Caulobacter sp. FWC2: one gene and its partner. The protein of the gene in region 1 interacts with the protein of each later gene in a pairwise test. Links are inferred from orthologs where the notes say so. Each region holds a gene or a part of one and is shown in the gene's direction. Other genes may lie near its edges. The genes, in order: gyrB and gyrA.

The links.
Region 2: the proteins of gyrB (region 1) and gyrA interact in binary tests that used the Escherichia coli proteins (3 or more experiments, as listed by UniProt). The link is inferred for Caulobacter sp. FWC2 from one-to-one orthologs.

What each region holds. Positions count from the first base shown.
Region 1 is NZ_PEBF01000001.1:4,961,457-4,970,841, reverse strand. What follows is about bases 4,447-7,579. They hold gyrB (DNA topoisomerase (ATP-hydrolyzing) subunit B), read left to right. Parts: upstream 4,447-4,846; coding sequence 4,847-7,312; downstream 7,313-7,579. Other genes in these bases: recF (DNA replication/repair protein RecF), read left to right, coding at 4,447-4,850. Also shown: heat-inducible transcriptional repressor HrcA, read left to right, coding at 96-1,172; nucleotide exchange factor GrpE, read left to right, coding at 1,185-1,820; dnaN (DNA polymerase III subunit beta), read left to right, coding at 1,976-3,094; CSW62_RS23400 (VOC family protein), read left to right, coding at 3,279-3,650; more of recF, read left to right, coding at 3,687-4,446; CSW62_RS23380 (hypothetical protein), read left to right, coding at 8,925-9,385. UniProt on the Escherichia coli protein: DNA gyrase negatively supercoils closed circular double-stranded DNA in an ATP-dependent manner to maintain chromosomes in an underwound state.
Region 2 is NZ_PEBF01000001.1:1,899,521-1,909,059, forward strand. The notes cover bases 6,253-9,539. They hold gyrA (DNA gyrase subunit A), read left to right. Parts: upstream 6,253-6,582; coding sequence 6,583-9,339; downstream 9,340-9,539. Other genes in these bases: CSW62_RS09305 (superoxide dismutase family protein), read right to left, coding at 6,253-6,458; coaD (pantetheine-phosphate adenylyltransferase), read left to right, coding at 9,370-9,539. In the rest of the region: CSW62_RS09270 (flagellar motor protein MotB), read right to left, coding at 1-352; CSW62_RS09275 (NAD(P)-dependent oxidoreductase), read left to right, coding at 364-1,320; bioD (dethiobiotin synthase), read right to left, coding at 1,309-1,965; bioF (8-amino-7-oxononanoate synthase), read right to left, coding at 1,962-3,104; CSW62_RS09290 (adenosylmethionine--8-amino-7-oxononanoate transaminase), read left to right, coding at 3,179-4,441; CSW62_RS09295 (DMT family transporter), read left to right, coding at 4,485-5,396; CSW62_RS09300 (hypothetical protein), read right to left, coding at 5,386-5,877; more of CSW62_RS09305, read right to left, coding at 5,922-6,252. UniProt on the Escherichia coli protein: A type II topoisomerase that negatively supercoils closed circular double-stranded (ds) DNA in an ATP-dependent manner to maintain chromosomes in an underwound state.

The sequences.
Region 1 (9,385 bases):
CGCTTATCCTATTGCGAGGCGCGGTTGAAAGAGGCCGACCGCTTTTGTCCGCCGACCGGGTCCCAAACGACACGCCCCTCATGGCCTTTTAGAACATGACGCATCTCTTCCCTGGTCCGATCGTCCCCGCGCCTGGTCTTGGCGAGATGGACAGCCGCGCCCGCGATATCTTCCGCCGGGTGGTGGAGTCGTACCTGGAGACCGGCGAGCCGGTCGGGTCGCGCACCATTTCCAAGGGCGGCCTGGCTTTGTCGCCGGCGTCGATCCGCAACACCATGCAGGACCTGGCGCAACTGGGCCTGCTGGACGCCCCTCACACCAGCGCCGGTCGGATGCCGACCCACGCGGGCCTGCGGATGTTCGTCGACGGCTTTCTGGAAGTCGGCGACATCGGCGAAGAGGAAAAGCGCGCCATCGAGGCGCGGCTGGCCGTGAAGGGGCGCTCGTTCGAGGAAGCCCTGGGCGAGGCCTCGTCCATCCTCTCCGGCCTGGCCGGCGGGGCGGGCATCGTCGTCACCCCCGTCCGCGAAGGCGGGGTCAAGCATGTGGAGTTCGTGCCGCTGGGCGGCGGCCAGGTGCTGGCGGTCATGGTGTTCGAGGACGGCCAGGTCGAGAACCGGCTGATGCGCCAGGCTCCCGGCGTGACGCCCTCGGCGCTTCAGGAGGCCAGCAACTTCCTCAACGCCCGCCTGCGCGGCCGCACCCTGTCCGAGGCGCGCAGCGAGATGGGCGGCGAGCTGGACATCGCCCGTCGCCAGCTGGACGAGACCGCCGCCCGCCTGGTCGAGGACGGGCTGGCCGCCTGGAGCGGCGGCGAGGGCGACGCCCGCTCGCTGATCGTGCGAGGGCAGGGGAACCTCCTGGTCAACGCTCGGGCCCGCGAGGACATCGACCGCGTGCGCCAGCTGTTCGACGACCTGGAGCAGAAGGGCCAGCTGATCGGCCTGCTGGACGACGTCCGTGACGCCGAGGGCGTGCGCATCTATATCGGAGCGGAGACGCGGCTCTTTTCGCTTTCGGGTTCCTCGGTGATCGCGGCGCCCTATATGACGGGCCGACAGAAGGTGCTGGGCGCGATCGGCGTGATCGGGCCCGCGCGTTTGAACTACGCCCGAGTCATTCCGTTGGTGGACTACACCGCCCGGGTGCTCGGACGGATGATGGATGGATAAGGACTGTACGAGATGACCGACGAGCAAACGCCGGCTGAAGACATCGCCTTCGAGGGCGCGGAAGACTTTGGCGATGCGTCGCAGGAGATCGCGGCGCTGCAGCTGGAAGTGGCCGCGCTCAAGGAGCAGGCCCTGCGCTACGCCGCCGAGGCGGAGAACACCAAGCGCCGCGCCGAGCGCGAGATGAACGACGCCCGCGCCTACGCGATCCAGAAGTTCGGCCGCGACCTGCTGGGCGTCGCCGACAACCTGTCGCGCGCCACGGCCCACAGCCCCAAGGACTCGACCGACGCGGCGGTGAAGAACTTCATCATCGGCGTCGAGATGACCGAGAAGGAGCTGCTCGGCGCCTTCGAACGCAATGGCCTCAAGCAGATCGCGCCGGCCAAGGGCGAGAAGTTCGATCCGCACCTGCACCAGGCCGTGATGGAGCAGCCGGCGACCGACGTCGCCGCCGGCGGCGTGATCACCGTGCTGCAGGCCGGCTACGAGCTGATGGGGCGCCTGGTGCGTCCGGCCATGGTCGCCGTGGCGGCTAAGGGCTCGACCGGCCCCTCCGCCAACGAGCCCTCGGCGGCCGCCAATCCGTATGCCGGCGCCGGCGCGGACGGCGACAGCTCGGGCGGTTCGTTCGACCAGAAGGCCTGACGAGGCCGAAAGCTTCGTTTTTCGGACCGCGGGGCGCGCGAATGACGGGCGCGCCCCCTTTCGCCCTCCGCGCTTTGCGATAATGTCGGCGGTCCATTCTCAACGGGGGTAGCGGGCGATTCCTTGCGTTCAGCCCGCACGATCTGGACCGGACTATGAAGCTTACAATCGAACGGGCGGCGCTCCTGAAGGCGCTGAGTCACGTGCAGAGCGTCGTCGAGCGGCGCAACACCATTCCGATCCTGTCGAATATCCTGCTGTCGGCCGAGGGCGATCGCCTGTCCTTCTCGGCCACCGATCTGGACATGGAGATCATCGACGAGGGCTTCGCCCAGATCGACGTGCCCGGCCAGATCACGGCGCCGGCCCACACCCTGTATGAAATCGTCCGCAAGCTGCCCGACGGCGCCGACGTTTCGCTGAGCTTCAGCGGCGACGATCCGCGCCTGGTGATCCAGGCGGGCCGCTCGCGCTTCAACCTGCCGGTGCTGCCGGCCGGCGACTTCCCGGTGATGAGCAGCGACGGCCTCTCCAGCCGGATCGCGGTCGACACCAACGAGCTGATCCGCCTGATCGACAAGACCCGCTTCGCGATCTCGACCGAAGAGACCCGCTATTACCTGAACGGCCTCTACGTCCACACGGTCAATGAAGGCGGAGAGACCAAGCTGCGCGCCGTGGCCACCGACGGCCACCGCCTGGCCCTGGCCGAGATGCCGGCGCCGGAAGGCGCTGCCGGCCTGCCGGGCGTGATCATCCCGCGCAAGACCATCGCAGAAGCCCGCCGCCTGATGGAATCGGCCGGCGAGACGGTCGACCTGCAGCTTTCGCCCCAGAAGGTCCGCTTCGAGTTTGGCCAGGCCGCCCTGACGTCCAAGGTCATCGACGGCGCCTTCCCGGACTATCTGCGCGTCATCCCGCGCGACAACGCCAAGATCCTGACCTTGGACAACGACCTGTTCGCCAAGGCTGTCGACCGGGTGGCCACCATCTCGGCCGAGAAGAGCCGTTCTGTGAAGCTGGCCATCGAGCCGGGCCGCATCACCCTGACCGTCCGCAACATGGAAGCCGGCCAGGCCGTGGAAGAGGTCGAGGTTGATTACGACGGCGAGCCCTTCGAGATCGGCTTCAACGCCCGCTACCTGCTGGACGTCTGCGGCCAGATCGGCGGACCGATCGCCGAGTTCCGCTTCGCCGACCCGGCCAGCCCGACCCTGGTGGTCGATCCGGTCGACCCGGGCGTGAAGTACGTGCTGATGCCGCTGCGGGTCTGATCTCGCGATGGAGTCCTGAGGAACGAAGAGCGGGCGCTTCGGCGCCCGTTCTGCTGTCTGGCGCACTGCGGAGGCATCGTGGGGCGGGGGTCGACATTGCCCACGACGCCCTCTGCCGTAGGGTCATATTGCGATTGGTTATAAGCGCGCTAATGTCCGTTTTCCAAGAAAACGGGAGGTGCTCATGGCTAAGATTAACTACGTGACGGTCGGCTCGAACGACCTGGAGAAGGCCAAGGCCTTCTATGACGGCCTGCTGGGCTCGATCGGCATGAAGCCGTTGTTCGAGCACCCGTCCGGCGGCCGCCTCTATCGTGGTGATGGCTGCATGTTCGGGGTGCTGGGTCCGTACGACGGCAATCCGGCCTGCATCGGCAACGGCATGATGGGCGGCTTCGCTTTCGATACGGTCGAGGAGGTCGATGCCTTCCACGCCAAGGCGCTGGAGCTGGGCGGCACGGACGAGGGCGCGCCGGGCGCGCGGATGCCCAAGGTCTATTTCGCCTATTTCCGCGACCTGGATGGCAACAAGCTCTGCGGCTACAAGATGGGCTGAGTAGCTTCGGCCGGCGACACCGCTTAAGAACGCGCCATGGCGTCGGCCGCTTTGCTTTCCCTGACCTTGACGGACTTCCGCTCCTACGAGCGCGCCAGCCTCGAGACCGAGGGGCGTAGCGTCTACCTGTTCGGGGCTAACGGGGCCGGCAAGACCAACCTCCTCGAGGCGATCAGCCTGCTGAGTCCCGGAAAGGGGCTGCGAGGCGCCAGCATGGCCGAAGTCGGCCGGCGGATGCCCGGCGAGACCGTCGGCCGCGCCTGGGCCGTGGCCGCCGAGGTCGAGTCCGGTGAGGATGCTCCCCTCCGCATCGGCACCGGCGTGGAACAGGGTGGGGCCGCCCGCCGCACCGTGCGTATTGAGGGCGAGACCGTCTCGCCCGGCCGCCTGGCCGACCTCGTCCGGCCGATCTGGTTGACGCCGGCCCAGGATCGCCTGTTTCTGGAAGCCGCCTCCGAGCGTCGGCGGTTCTTCGACCGGCTGGTCTTCGCTGGCGAGCCTGGCCATGCGGCCAACGCCAACGCCTATGACAAGGCCCAGCGCGAGCGCATGCGGCTGCTGACCGATGCGGCCGAGGCCGGTCGCGCGCCGGACGCAACCTGGCTGAACGCCCTGGAGGCCCGGCTGGCGGAGTCCGGCGCCTTGCTGAGCCAGGCCCGCGCTCGCACGCTGCTGGCCCTGCAGAACGAGATCGACGGACGCGGCGACCGGCCGTTCCCGCAGGCTCGCCTGACGCTCACCGGCGAGTGGGAGAAGATGGCGCTGGACGAGGTCCCGTTCGCGGAAATCGAGGAGCGTCTGGCCGCCGCCCTGGCCGCCGCACGCCCCCGCGACGGGGCCGCCGGACGCGCCTTGACCGGCCCTCACAGAGGCGATCTGGCCATCTTCCACGTCGAGAAGGACCGTCCGGCTGCGGAATGCTCCACCGGGGAGCAAAAAGCCCTGATTTTGAACCTGGTTTTGGCCCAAGCAGCGCGACTTTCGCGTGCGGAATCCGCGCCGAATCCTGTAATATTGCTCGACGAAGTCGCCGCGCATCTCGACCTTACCCGTCGAGCAGCCCTGGCCGACGAACTCACAGCGCTCAAGCTCCAGGCCTTCCTCACCGGCACGGACGAGTCGCTGTTCGACCATCTCAAGGGTCGGGCGCTAGGCGTTCGCGTGGGCGATGCCGGCCTGACCACCCTGGAAGACGAATGACCGAGAACACCGAAGACCAAGTTCCCGAAGTGTCGGCCCCCGAAATGACCACCGAAGAAGCCGCCGCCCAGTACGGCGCGGATTCGATCAAGGTCCTGAAGGGCCTGGACGCCGTCCGCAAGCGCCCTGGCATGTACATCGGCGACACCGACGACGGCTCGGGCCTGCACCACATGGTCTACGAGGTGGTCGACAACGCCATCGACGAGGCCCTGGCCGGTCACGCCACCAAGGTCCAGGTGATCCTCAACGCCGACGGCTCGGTGACGGTCACCGACGACGGTCGCGGCATCCCGGTCGACATGCACGAAGGCGAAGGCGTCTCGGCGGCCGAGGTCATCATGACCCAGCTGCACGCCGGCGGTAAGTTCGACCAGAACAGCTACAAGGTCTCAGGCGGCCTGCACGGCGTCGGCGTCTCGGTCGTCAACGCCTTGTCGGACTGGCTGGAGCTCAAGATTCACCGGGGCGGCAAGGCCCACCAGATGCGCTTCGAGCGCGGCGACGCGGTTACCTCACTGAAGGTCACCGGCGACTCGCCGATGCGCGAGGACGGGCCGAAGGCCGGCGAACTGCTGTCGGGCACGGAAGTGACCTTCTTCCCGTCGCGATCGACCTTCGCGTTCATCGAATTCGACCGGAAGACCCTGGAGCACCGGCTGCGCGAGCTGGCCTTCCTGAATTCGGGCGTGACGATCTATTTCCGCGATCTGCGCGACGCCGAGCCGTGGGAAGAAAAGCTGCACTATGACGGCGGCATCGAGGCCTTCGTCCGCCACCTGGACAAGGTCAAGACCCCGCTTCTCAAGGCCCCGATCTCGGTGCGCGGCGTCAAGGACAAGGTCGAGGTCGACCTCGCCCTGTGGTGGAACGACAGCTACCACGAGCAGATGCTGTGCTTCACCAACAACATCCCGCAGCGGGATGGCGGCACGCACTTGTCGGCCTTCCGCGCGGCCCTGACCCGGATCATCACCGGCTATGCCGAGAGCTCGGGCATCACCAAGAAGGAAAAGGTCAGCGTCGGCGGCGAAGACGCCCGCGAAGGCCTGACCTGCGTGCTGTCGGTCAAGGTGCCGGACCCGAAGTTCAGCTCGCAGACCAAGGACAAGCTGGTCTCGTCCGAAGTGCGCCCTGCCGTCGAAGGCCTGGTGCAAGAAGGCCTGGCCACGTGGTTTGAGGAGCATCCGGCCGAAGCCCGGGCTATCGTTTCCAAGATCGCCGAAGCCGCCGCGGCCCGCGAAGCCGCCCGCAAGGCCCGCGAACTGACTCGCCGCAAGAGCGCGCTGGATATTACGTCACTGCCCGGCAAGCTGGCCGACTGCTCCGAGCGCGACCCGGCCAAGTCCGAGATCTTCATCGTCGAGGGTGACTCGGCCGGCGGCTCGGCCAAGCAGGCCCGCAATCGCGACAACCAGGCCGTCCTGCCGCTGCGCGGCAAGATACTGAACGTCGAGCGCGCCCGCTTCGACAAGATGCTGTCGTCCGACCAGATCGGCACGCTGATCACGGCCCTGGGGGCTGGCATCGGCCGCGACGACTTCAACCCGGACAAGGTGCGCTACCACAAGATCGTGCTGATGACCGACGCCGACGTCGACGGCGCCCACATCCGCACCCTGCTGCTGACCTTCTTCTACCGGCAGATGCCGGAGCTGATCGAGCGCGGCTACATCTACATCGCCCAGCCGCCGCTCTACAAAGCCGCCAAGGGCAAGTCCTCGCGCTATCTGAAGGACGACAGCGAGATGGACGCCTTCCTGATCGACGAGGGCGTCGACGGGGCCGAGCTGGACCTGCCCTCGGGCGAGCGCCGCACCGGCCAGGACCTGCTGGCCCTGGTGCAGCTGTGCCGCCAGGCCAAGGGCAATATCGATCGCCTGGCCGCCCGCGCGCCGTCGTTCGCCATCGAGCAGTCGGCCCTGGCGGGCCTGCTGGGCGAAACGCCCGACATCGCCGCCGCGGCGGCCCGCCTCGACCTCTATGCCGAGGAAGGCGATGGCCCGTGGACCGGCGAACGCAACGACACGGCCTTTGTCTTCAAGCGCACACGCCGCGGCGTCACTGAAAGCGTGGTGCTGGACGACGGTCTGCTGCACGCGGCCGACGCCCGTCGCCTGGCCGAGCGGGCCGGGGCTCTCGCCGAGATCTTCTCGGGCCGGGCCGTGTTCCGCCGCAAGGACAAGTCGACCACCGTCCGGGGGCCGATGGACCTGATCGCCGCCGTGATGGACGCCGGTCGCAAGGGGCTGAGCATCCAGCGCTACAAGGGTCTGGGCGAGATGAATCCCGACCAGCTGTGGGAGACGACGCTGGATGTCGAGGCCCGCACCCTGCTGCAGGTTCGCGTCAACCACGCCGACGACGCCGACGAGATGTTCAGTCGCCTGATGGGCGACCTGGTCGAGCCGCGCCGCGAGTTCATCCAGGAAAACGCCCTGGACGCCGAGGTCGATGTCTAGGTCGCAATAGAAGGCGATGCTTTTTAAGCGCCGGGCGCCCAAATCACGGGCGTTCCGGCGTTTTCTCGTTACCGAAGCCCGTCGCGGTTTGGGTGTGGCCCAGGGTGTCATCGCGCGACGATGACGAGGGCGTCATCTTGCGTAGAGTGAGTCGATTAGACGGAAGTTTTGCGTGGGGGCTTACCTGTGATGGAACAAGACGCCAGTCTTCGTCCTGAACGGATCCTGGATTTGTCTGAGCGTCTGTCCAGTGTGGCGGGCGAGAAGATCGGTGAAATCGCCCGGGTCAATCGCGCGGCCAAGATGCTGTCGATCAACGCGCTGATCGTGGCGGCGCGCGCCGGGGAGGCCGGCAAGGGCTTCGCCATCGTCGCCGAGGAATTCAAAAAGATCTCCACCGAAATCGACGCCGTGGCGGCCGCCCTGGAGAGCCAGGTGCGCGCCGATCTCGACGAGCTGTCGGCCATCGGCGGAGCGATCCTGGGCCACATGCGCGGCCAGCGCCTGGCCGATCTGGCCTTGAACGCCATCGAAATCGTCGACCGCAATCTCTATGAACGCACCTGCGACGTCCGCTGGTGGGCGACGGACTCCGCCGTGGTCGCCTGCCTGGCGGACGCCGATCCCGGCGCCAGCCGCTACGCCAGCGAGCGCCTGGGCGTGATCCTCGACGCCTACACCGTCTATCTCGACCTATGGATCTGCGACACCAAGGGACGAGTGGTCGCCAACGGCCGGCCCGGCAAGTATCCCGGCGTCATCGGCCAGTCCGTCGCCGACGCCAAGTGGTTCCGCGATGGCATGCGCACTTCCACCGGCGACGACTTCGTGGCCTGCGACATCGAAAAGGCCCGCGCCCTGGGCGACGCGCCTGTCGCCACCTACGCCACGGCCATTCGCGAGGGCGGTCAGGCCAAGGGCAAGATCCTGGGCGTGCTAGGCGTCCATTTCGACTGGCGGCCCCAGGCCCAGGCCGTGGTGGATGGGGTTCGCCTGACGTCCGAGGAGCGCGGCCGCTCGCGTGTCCTGCTTCTGGACCAGAAGGGCCGAGTCCTGGCCTCTTCCGACAATCACGGCGTCCTGACCGAGATCTTCCCGCTGGATATCTCCAGTGGCGCGATGGGCAGCTACGCCGACGGCGACATCACGGTCGGCTACGCGCTGACGCCCGGCTACGAAACCTATGCCGGCCTGGGCTGGTACGGATGTCTGGTTCAGCGGCGGCAAGTTCCCGTCGTAGCGGTCGCCGCCGCCTAGTCTTGATCCGATCACTGCGGAATATTCGGACGACTTAGTCGCGTGCTGCGCGAAAGCGGTCAGATTCTCGGCATTATCCATAGATTCTCGCAGTGCAGCATTGCCATTAGCGCCTGCACATGGTTGTTTAAGCCTAACCATACACTCAGCAGATCATCTGTGTGTCTGCTGCACAGCGATACGCGCGTCACATTCCTAGTCTAACCATCGGCCAGGTGGTGTTCACGTTTAGATCGCATCTTGAGTGTGATCTCCGGGGAACGGTGTAGCCGGGAAAAGGCGAAACCACCTTATCCGGGCTAGAGCATTTATATACGTTGTCCTAAGGGACGCCGTTCAATTGGAGGGAGCAATCATGGCTTCTAACCGCATCCGCGCCTTGATGCTTGGCGCCATCATGGCGATTGCCCCGCTTTCGATGGGTTCGATTACCATCCTGTCGGTGGCGAACGCCGCCGCGCCGACGCGGGCTGAAGTGCGAGCGCAGATCGCCAAGGCCGTGACGGATGCGACCAAGTCGCAACCGTTCGTGGATGCTCAGAAGGAAGGCGCTGATGCTCAGGCCGCCTTGAACGCGCTTCCAGCCAACGCGACCGCCGCCCAGAAAAAGGCCGCGCAGGATAAGGTTGACGCCGCCAAGGCGAAGCAGTCCGCGATTCTCCAAAGCGCCGTCGCGGCCGCCATGCAGGCGGCAATCGCCGCAGGGGCGCCGGTGTCCATCGTCAGCGCCGCGCTCAACGACGCGGTTGCGGCGGGCGCCGTTCCGCCGGCGGTTGGGGCCGCTGTCGTGGCGCAGATCAACGCCATCATCACCGC
Region 2 (9,539 bases), 3.1 Mb from region 1 along the record:
TGTTGGTGCTCTGACCGTCCTTGGTGACGCTGTCGGGCGCTTCGGGCGCCATCTGCTGGATGACCGACATCTTGCCGTCGGCCTTGGCGCCGTCGTCGCCCAGCGAGGTGCCGCCCAGGATGCCGCCCGACCCGCTGGTCGTGGACGAGATCGAGGCCGGCGCGAAATAGTCGGCGATGCCCTGCTTCTGCTCGGGGCTGGTCGTGTTCAGCAGCCACATCAGCAGGAAGAAGGCCATCATGGCCGTCACGAAGTCGGCATAGGCGACCTTCCAGGCGCCGCCGTGGTGTCCGTGACCGCCGCCCTTCTTGATCTTCTTGATGATGATCGGCTGTTCGCTGTTGACCGCCATCGTGCTTAAGCCTGCTTAACCATGCGCCGCAACGTGCCCAAAGGACGTTAAGATGGGGTTGCCGAACTCGCCGTCTGGCGCGTAATCCCGACCTCTCTAGAGGGAGCAGCGGCATGAAGACGGCGTTTATCGGCCTGGGCGTGATGGGCTTTCCGATGGCGGGCCACCTGAAGGCCGCTGGCCACGAGGTGAACGTCTACAACCGCACCGCCGAGAAAGCCCGTCGCTGGGCTGAAAAGCACGGCGGAACAGTTTTCGAGAGCATTTCCGAGGCCGTGGCCGGCGCCGAGATCGTGCTGCTCTGCGTCGGCAATGACGACGACCTCCGCGACGTCTTGGCGCAGGCCCTTCCAGCGCTGGAAAAGGGCGTAACGGTCGTTGACCACACGACCACCTCGGCCAAGGTCGCCCGTGAGATGGCCGAGCTGCTGGCCGCGAATGGCTGCGCCTTCGTCGATGCTCCGGTCTCGGGCGGTCAGGCCGGGGCCGAGAACGGTCAGCTGACCATCATGGTCGGCGCCGACCAGGCGTCTTATGACCGTGTGCTGCCGGTGATCGAGGTCTACGCCAAGGCCGTCCGTCGGATGGGCGAGGTCGGGTCCGGCCAACTGACCAAGATGTGCAACCAGATCGCCATCGCCGGCGTCGTCCAGGGCGTGGCCGAGGCGCTGCACTTCGCCAAGCGCTCGGGCCTGCCGACCGACGACGTGCTGGCGGCGATCTCCAAGGGCGCGGCGCAGTCGTGGCAGATGGAGAACCGCTGGCCGACCATGTCCGAGGGCAAGTTCGACTTCGGCTTCGCGGTCGACTGGATGCGCAAGGACCTCGGCATCGCCCTGGACGAGGCCCGTTCGAACGGCGCCCAGCTGCCGGCCACGGCCCTGATCGACCAGTTCTACGCCGAGGTGCAGGCCATGGGCGGCAACCGCTGGGATACGTCCAGCCTCGTGGCGCGGCTAGAGAAGTAGGTCGGCGAGTTCGGCCGCGCTCCAGTCCGGATCACGCGGTGCGACGACGATGGGCGTCTGGCGCTCGAAGGTCCTCAGCATCTCTACGGTCTGGTCGAGGTTCGGCGCGTCGAGGCTTTCGCTGACCACGATCCCAACCACCTTGAGCCCCCGCGCCCGCAGCACCTCCAGCGCGGTCAGCAGGTGGCTGGCCGTGCCGAGATAGCTGCCGGCGACCAGCAGGACCGGCAGGGCGAGCGTGGCCATCAGGTCGAGATTGGTGGCGTCGTCGGTCATCGGCGACATGACCCCGCCAGCGCCTTCCACGAGGGCGAAGTCGGTGTCGCGGCCGTCCAGCCACGTCCGGCAATCGGCGATCAGGTCCGCCATGGCCAGGGTGTGGCCCTCCAGTCGCGCCGCCAGGTTCGGAGCCAGCGGCGCGCGGTAGCGGCGTGGCGAGATTTCCGCCCAGGCGTTCGGGCGTCCCATGGCGGCGGCGAGGCGGGCCGGGTCGCTGGTTTCGGGCGCTTCGGGATCGAAGCCGCTGACGACGGGCTTGAAGGCGTCGACACAGAGACCCCGCGCCTGAGCGGCGCGGAGCAGGGCGCAGGCGACATGGGTCTTGCCGAGGTCGGTTCCCGTTCCGGCGACGAAGAGAGCTTTCATCGCAGCGCCGCCACAGCGTTGGCCAGGCGGATCACGTCGGCGTCGCCGTGCTGGGCGCTGAAGGCCAGGCGCAGGCGGGCCGTGCCCTCGGGCACCGTCGGCGGGCGGATAGCGACGACCAGGAAGCCCTGAGCCTCCAGCGCGGCCGAGGCGGCGAGGGCGGCCTCGGCGCCGCCCATGATCACCGGCACGATCGGGCTCTGGGCGTCGGGCAGGCCGAGATGGCGGGTGAACAGACGCGCCTTGGCCAGCGGCGCCTCGGTCAGTTCGGGCTCGGATTCTATGATGTCCAGCGCCGCCAGGGCCGCGGCGGCCGAGGCTGGCGGCAGGCCGGTGGCGTAGACCAGGGTGCGGGCGCGGGTCTTCAGCAGGTCGATCACCGCCTGCGAGCCGCAGACATAGCCGCCGTACGACCCGAGCGCCTTGGACAGGGTGCCCATCTGCAAGGGGATGTCGGCATCCGGGAACAGGGCCGCCGAGCCCCGGCCTTGCGCCAGCACCCCGACTCCGTGGGCGTCGTCGCTGAGCAGCCAGGCGTCATGCTCGGCGCAGAGCGCGGACAGCCGATCGAGCGGCGCGATGTCGCCGTCCATCGAGAACACGCCGTCGGTGGCCACCAGGGCGCGGCGGGCCAGCGGGCGCTCGGCTTTCAGCAGGCGCGCCAGGTCCTCGACGTCGTTGTGGGCGAACTTGACGATCCTGGCGCCGGACAGCTGCGCGCCGCTCCAGATGCAGGCGTGGGCCAGGGCGTCGACGAAGACCGCGTCGCCGGGACCAACCAGGGTCGGGATCGTGCCTGTATTGGCCAGATAGCCCGAGCCGAAGACGCAGGCGGCCTCCGTTCCCTTCAGGCGGGCCAGGCGCTTTTCCAGATCACTCAGCAGCGGATGATCGCCGGTCACCAGGCGTGAGGCCGCCGCGCCGGCGCCGTAGTTCAGCGCCGCTTCGGCCGCCGCCGCGCGAACGAGGTGATGGTGGGACAGGCCCAGATAGTCGTTGCACGAGAACGAGATCAGCCGCTTGCCATCGCGCTCGACCACGGCGCCGTCGTGGCGGCGGGTGGGCTTGAGGCGGCGGCGCAGGCTCTTGGCGTCCAGGGCGGCCAGCTTCTCGCCGGCGAAGGCGTCGAGGCTCTGCATGTCGTTTCCCTTTGCCGTGGCTGGTGGGCGGGAATAGGCAAGGCGCCCCGAGTCCGCAAACGGAAAGCGCCGTCATGTCCGATCCAGCCTGGCTGACCGCTGGCGCGCCGCACGTCTGGCGTCCGTATTGCCAGATGAAGACCGCGCGTCCGCCGCTGCCGGTGGTGGCCACGCGGGGCTCGCGGCTGGTGCTGGCCGATGGGCGCGAGCTGGTCGACGGCCTGGCGTCCTGGTGGACGGCCTGCCACGGCTACAACCATCCGCACATCGCCGACGCCTTGCGGGCGCAGATCGAGGCCATGCCGCACGTGATGTTCGGAGGCCTGGCGCATGAGCCGGCCTATCGCCTGGCGGCGCGGTTGGCCGGGCTGCTGCCGGGCGACCTGAACCACGTGTTCTTCGCCGAGAGCGGCTCGGTCTCGGTCGAGATCGCCATGAAGATGGCGCTGCAATTCCAGATCAATCGGGGCGTTCGAGGTCGCACCAAGTTCCTGGCCTTCCGAGGCGGCTATCACGGCGACACCCTGGCGACGATGACGGTCTGCGACCCGGAGGAGGGGATGCACAGCCTGTTCGCCGGCGTCATGCCCGAACAGGTGATCGCCGACCTGCCGCGCGACGCTGCGAGCGAGGCGGCGCTCGACGCGTTGCTGACCGAGCGCGGCCACGAGATCGGGGCGATCCTGGTCGAGCCGTTGGTCCAGGGCGCTGGCGGCATGCTGCTGCATTCGCCAGACGTGCTGCGGACTCTGCGCCGCCTGGCCGACAAGCACGGCGTGCTGCTGATCTTCGACGAGATCTTCACGGGCTTCGGTCGCACGGGAACCCTATTCGCCATGCAGGCGGCGGGGATCGAGCCGGACATCGTCACCCTGTCCAAGGCCCTGACCGGCGGGACCCTGCCGCTGTCGGCGGCGGTTGCCTCGCGCAAGGTGTTCGAGGCCTTCTGGTCCGACGATCCGGGCGCGGCCCTGATGCACGGACCGACCTACATGGCCAATCCGCTGGCCTGCGCGGCGGCCAACGCCTCGCTGGACCTGTTCGAGGATGGAACCTGGGCGGTGGACGTCGCGCGGGTCTCGGCCGTGCTCTCCGAAGGGCTGGCGCCATGCCGGGCCGGCAGGGGCGTCGTCGATGTCCGAACACTCGGCGCGATCAGCGTCGTCGAATTCGATGCCCCTGTGGCTGTCAGCGACCTCTGCGCGCGTTTCGCCGAGTTGGGCGTGTGGATACGACCGATGGGCAAGGTCGTCTATCTGACCCCGGCCTTCACGACACCGGACGCGGACCTTGATCTGCTGACGGCCGCCGTCCGGAACGTGGTTGGCGTCCCCTGAAGCTTCATTGACCCGAGGGGCTCGGGATGGTCCAAGCCCCGTCATGTCGTCCAAGTCATCCCCTCTGACGGTCGTGGAGTATCTCGCCATCCTGGCGATCATCCTGACCTGGGGGATCAACAACGCCGCCGCCAAGGTGGCGACGCATTACCTGCCGCCGATGCTGATGGGCGGCCTGCGGTTTGGCGCGGCGCTGGTTTTCCTGTTCCCGTTCGTCAAGCCACCGTTTCCCGAGCCCAGGAAGCTGCTGACCATCGTGCTGATGACAGGGCCGATCCATTTCGGCGTGATCTATGTCGCCTTCAGCATGGCCGACGCTCTGAGCCCGCTGGTCGTGGCCAGCCAGCTATGGATCCCGTTCACGGCCATCTTCGCCTGGCGGATGCTGGGCGAGACGATGCGCGCGCCGGCGGTGGTCGGGCTGATGGTCGCCTTCGTCGGCGTGGCCTGGATGAGCCTGGATCCGCACGGGGCGGGTGACCTGCCGGCGATCCTGCTGATCGTCTTCTCCAGCGCTTGCTGGGCCGTGGCCACGGTCCTGGTGCGCAAGACGCCTGGGATCAAGCCGCTGAAGCTGCAGGGCATGACGGCGATGGTCGCCGCACCGGCGCTGCTTATCCTCTCGGCCCTGTTCGAGACCGGCCAAGTCGAGCGAATGAAGGCCGCCCCGCCGATCGCCTGGCTGTGCGTGCTGTTCGCCGGGGTGGTCTCGACCATCGGAGCCAGCGCGCTGCTGTTCTGGCTGGTCCAGCGCCGCGAGGCCGGGCGGGTGACGCCCTACTTCCTGCTGACGCCGCTGGTCTCGTGCACGATCGGCGTGCTCTTCCTGGGCGACAAGCTGACGACCCAGCTGCTGATCGGCGGCGGCGCGACCATGGTCGGCGTCGCTTTGGTGGCCCTGACCGAGAAGCGCGCTAAGGCCACCGAGGCCCTGGTCGAAAGCGCTAACCCTTAGGCGGCGGGCATTCGGCGGCGGGCTCGCGCTTCAGCAGCGCCGAGGTCGCTGCGATCTCGCTCTGACCACCGTCATCGGCATAGACGCCCGTGAGCAGCTTGCCGCTGACGCCAAGCGCCTCGCCAGGGTGAGTCTTGATCAGGAAGAGGCCGTCGAGGTCGTCCAGATGCTCGACGTCCACGAAACCGGCGCCGACCGTCGCATAGCCTTTGATCGCCGCGCCCGATCCCTCGACGATCCAGCCGGGCGGTTTGTTGCAGACGGAGGCGATCTCTGCGCCCGTCAGCTGAAGTTCGAAGGACTGGAGGTTCTGGTCGCCGCTCGTCGGCCTCCAGGCCAGCGAGACGAGCTCTGTCGATGGCGAGGGCGTGGCGGCGACCGCTTTTTCCGGCGGCTTGGCGTCCTTGGACGTCTTGGAGTCGTGGCAGGCGGCCGTCGCGGCCAGCAAAACGGCGAGAAGCGACAGCCGCCAGATACGCATGGGATCTCCCGCCACGAATAGAACCGTGGCGGAAGCCTAGAGCCTTACTTGAACACGCCGCAAGCCGCGCGCGCGCCGGCGCCGCCGATCGGCTGGCTCTTGTGGTCGTCTGGGTTGGCGTGGACGACGATCGACGAGCCGTCGGCGTCCAACAGGGCGGGGCGGCCGCCGGCTCCCTTCAGCGACACCAGGGTGGAATAGGCCTCGGCCGTGGCCGAGCCGTCGGCGTTGGCGAAGACGTTCGGCAGGTCGCCGCTGTCGTTGGCGTCCGGGTTCAGCAGGCCGTGGATCGTGGTGGCGGACGTGTGGACGTGGGCGCCGGCCGACTTGAAGTCCGGCGCGCCGCAGTCGCCCTTTTCGTGGAAGTGCACCGCGTGCCAGCCCGGCGTCAGGCCCTTCAATTCCAGCTTGAGCAGCACGCCGTGCGGCGCCTCGGTCAGCGTGACCACGCCGGCGTCCTCGCCGTCACCGGTCTTCACCACGGCGGTCGCGGCGGTCTGGGCCCAAGCGGCGCCGACGCCGGACGAAGCGGCGATCATGGCGGCGAGGGCGAGCGTGGTCGCAGCGGGGAAGCGGATCATGCGTTTTTCCTTCGAATTCAAGCCAACAGAGGGGATGCAGCGGCCGGAAAGGTGGCGCCTTCCCCAACCCAATGCTAACTGTTTTCAACGGTTCCGTGTCCGATTCTGACGGCGATAAATCCCCTTGAGCGACGACCAAAAAACTCTCCCCCCTGATGCTTCGGGCGGGGACGTAGCGCCCATCAACATCGAGGACGAACTGCGTCGTTCGTATCTCGACTATGCAATGAGCGTGATTGTCAGCCGCGCCCTGCCGGACGCGCGCGACGGTCTGAAACCGGTGCACCGCCGCGTGCTGTTCTCGATGCACGAGCAGGGCCAGACGCCGGAACGTCCGTACGTCAAGTCGGCCCGCGTGGTCGGTGACGTGATGGGTAAATATCACCCGCACGGCGACGCCTCGATCTATTTCACTCTGGTCCGCATGACCCAGTCGTTCTCGATGGGCCTGGTGCTGATCGACGGCCAGGGCAACTTCGGTTCGGTCGACGGCGATATGCCGGCCGCCATGCGCTATACGGAATGCCGCATGGCCCCGCCGGCCATGTCGCTGCTGGCCGACCTGGACAAGGACACGGTCGACTTCGCCGACAACTACGACGGCAAGGAACAGGAACCGACCGTCCTGCCGGCGCGGATCCCGAACCTGCTGGTCAATGGCGCGGGCGGCATCGCCGTCGGCATGGCCACCAACATCCCGCCGCACAACCTCGGCGAAATCATCGACGCCTGCCTGCTGCTGATCGACGAGCCCGACGTCACCACCGACCAGCTGCTGGACCTGGTGCCGGGCCCCGACTTCCCGACCGGCGGCGAGATCATCGGTCGCGCGGGTCCGCGCCAGGCGCTGCTGACGGGCCGTGGCTCGGTCATCATGCGCGGCGTGGCCAGCGTCGAAGAGATCCGTGCGGGCCGAGAAGCCATCATCGTCACCGAAATTCCGTATCAGGTGAACAAGGCCAATCTGGTCGAACACATCGCCGAGCTGGTCCGCGAGAAGCGCCTGGAAGGCATCTCCGACATCCGCGACGAGTCGAACCGCGACGGCATGCGCATCGTCATCGAGCTGAAGCGCGACGCTTCGGGCGAGGTGATCCTGAACCAGCTGTACCGCTTCACGGCGCTGCAGAGCTCGTTCGGCGTCAACATGCTGGCGCTGAACCGCGGTCGCCCGGAACAGATGGGCCTGCACAAGCTGCTGCAGCTGTTCGTCACCTTCCGCGAGGAAGTCGTCGTCCGCCGGACGAAGTTCGAACTGGGCAAGGCCCGCGATCGCGGCCACGTGCTGGTCGGCCTGACCATCGCCGTCGCCAATATCGACGAGTTCATTCACATCATCCGTTCGTCCAAGGACCCGACCGAGGCGCGCGAACGCCTGGTGGCCAAGGCCTGGCCAGCCGGCGACATGCTGCCGCTGGTCGAGCTGATCGCCGATCCGCGCACGCTCAAGGAAGAGGGCGACCTGATCCGCCTGACCGACGAGCAGGCCCGCGCCATCCTGGCCCTGACGCTGTCGCGCCTGACCGGCCTGGGCCGCGAGGAAATCGGCAACGAAGCCACGGCCCTGGCCGACGCCATCCGCGGCTATCTCGACCTGCTGTCCGACCGCGCCAACATCATGGCCGTGGTCCGCGAGGAACTGGTCGAGGTCCGCGAGCGGTTCGCCATCCCGCGCCGCAGCCAGCTGGTCGACGGCGACGCCGACATGGAAGACGAGGACCTGATCGTCCGTGAGGACATGGTCATCACCGTCACCATGAGCGGCTACGTAAAGCGCACGCCGCTGGCCAACTACCGCACCCAGCACCGGGGCGGTAAAGGCAAGTCGGGCATGGCCACCAAGACCGAGGACGCCGTCACCCGCGTGTTCTCGGCCTCGACCCACGCGCCGTTGCTGTTCTTCACCTCGGGCGGCAAGGTCTACAAGATGAAGGTGTGGCGCCTGCCGCAAGGCGCCGCCAACTCGCGCGGCAAGGCGTTCGTCAACCTGCTGCCGATCGAGCCGGGCGAGACGATCACCTCGATCCTGACCCTGCCGGAGGACGAAGCCACCTGGGGCGGCCTGGACGTGATGTTCGCCACCCGCTCGGGCAGCGTCCGGCGCAACAAGCTCAGCGACTTCGTGGACGTCCGCCGCAACGGCAAGATCGCCATGAAGCTGGACGAAGGCGACGGCATTGTCGGCGTCTCGGTCTGCAACAGCGACCAGGACGTGCTGCTGACCACGGCGGCCGGCCGCTGCATCCGCTTCTCGGTCGACGAGGTGCGCGTGTTCGCCAGCCGCGATTCGACCGGCGTGCGCGGTGTGAAGCTGGCGGGCGACGACACCGTCATCTCGATGGCCGTCCTGCGCAGCGTCGACGCCACCCCGGCCGAACGCGCCGCCTATCTCAAGCACCAGCGCGCCATGCTGCGCGCCGCCGGCGAAGAGGGCGATGATGCCCCCGTCACGGCGGAAGAGGGCGAAGAGGACGGCGACGAAACCACCCTGACGCCAGAACGCATCGCCGAACTGGGCGCGGCCGAGGAAATCCTGCTGACCGTGTCGTCGGAAGGCTTCGGCAAGCGCACCAGCGCCTATGACTTCCGCCGCACGGGTCGTGGCGGCCAGGGCTTGGCCGCTCAGGATCTCAGCAAGCGTGGCGGCCGTCTGGTGGGCTCGTTCCCGATCGACGACAGCGACCAGATCCTGCTGGTGACCGACCAGGGGCAGCTCATCCGAGTGCCCGTCTCGCAAATTCGTGTTGCGGCGCGGAATACTCAGGGCGTAACCATCTTCCGCACCGCGCAGGACGAGCATGTCGTCAGCGTCGAGCGCCTCGCCGATTCCGGCGGAGACGACAACCAGGGCGAGGACAGCGGGGCGGACGAGACCCCGTAAACCCTCGAACCCTTAGACGAAGGGGGCTGCATGCGGGTTGGGCTTTATCCGGGGACCTTCGATCCGGTCACCAATGGTCACCTCGACATCATCGGTCGGGCCGTGAAACTGGTCGATAAGCTGGTGATCGGGGTAGCGGTGAACATCGGCAAGGGGCCGCTGTTCTCGCTGGATGAACGGGTCGCCATCCTGGAAAAGGA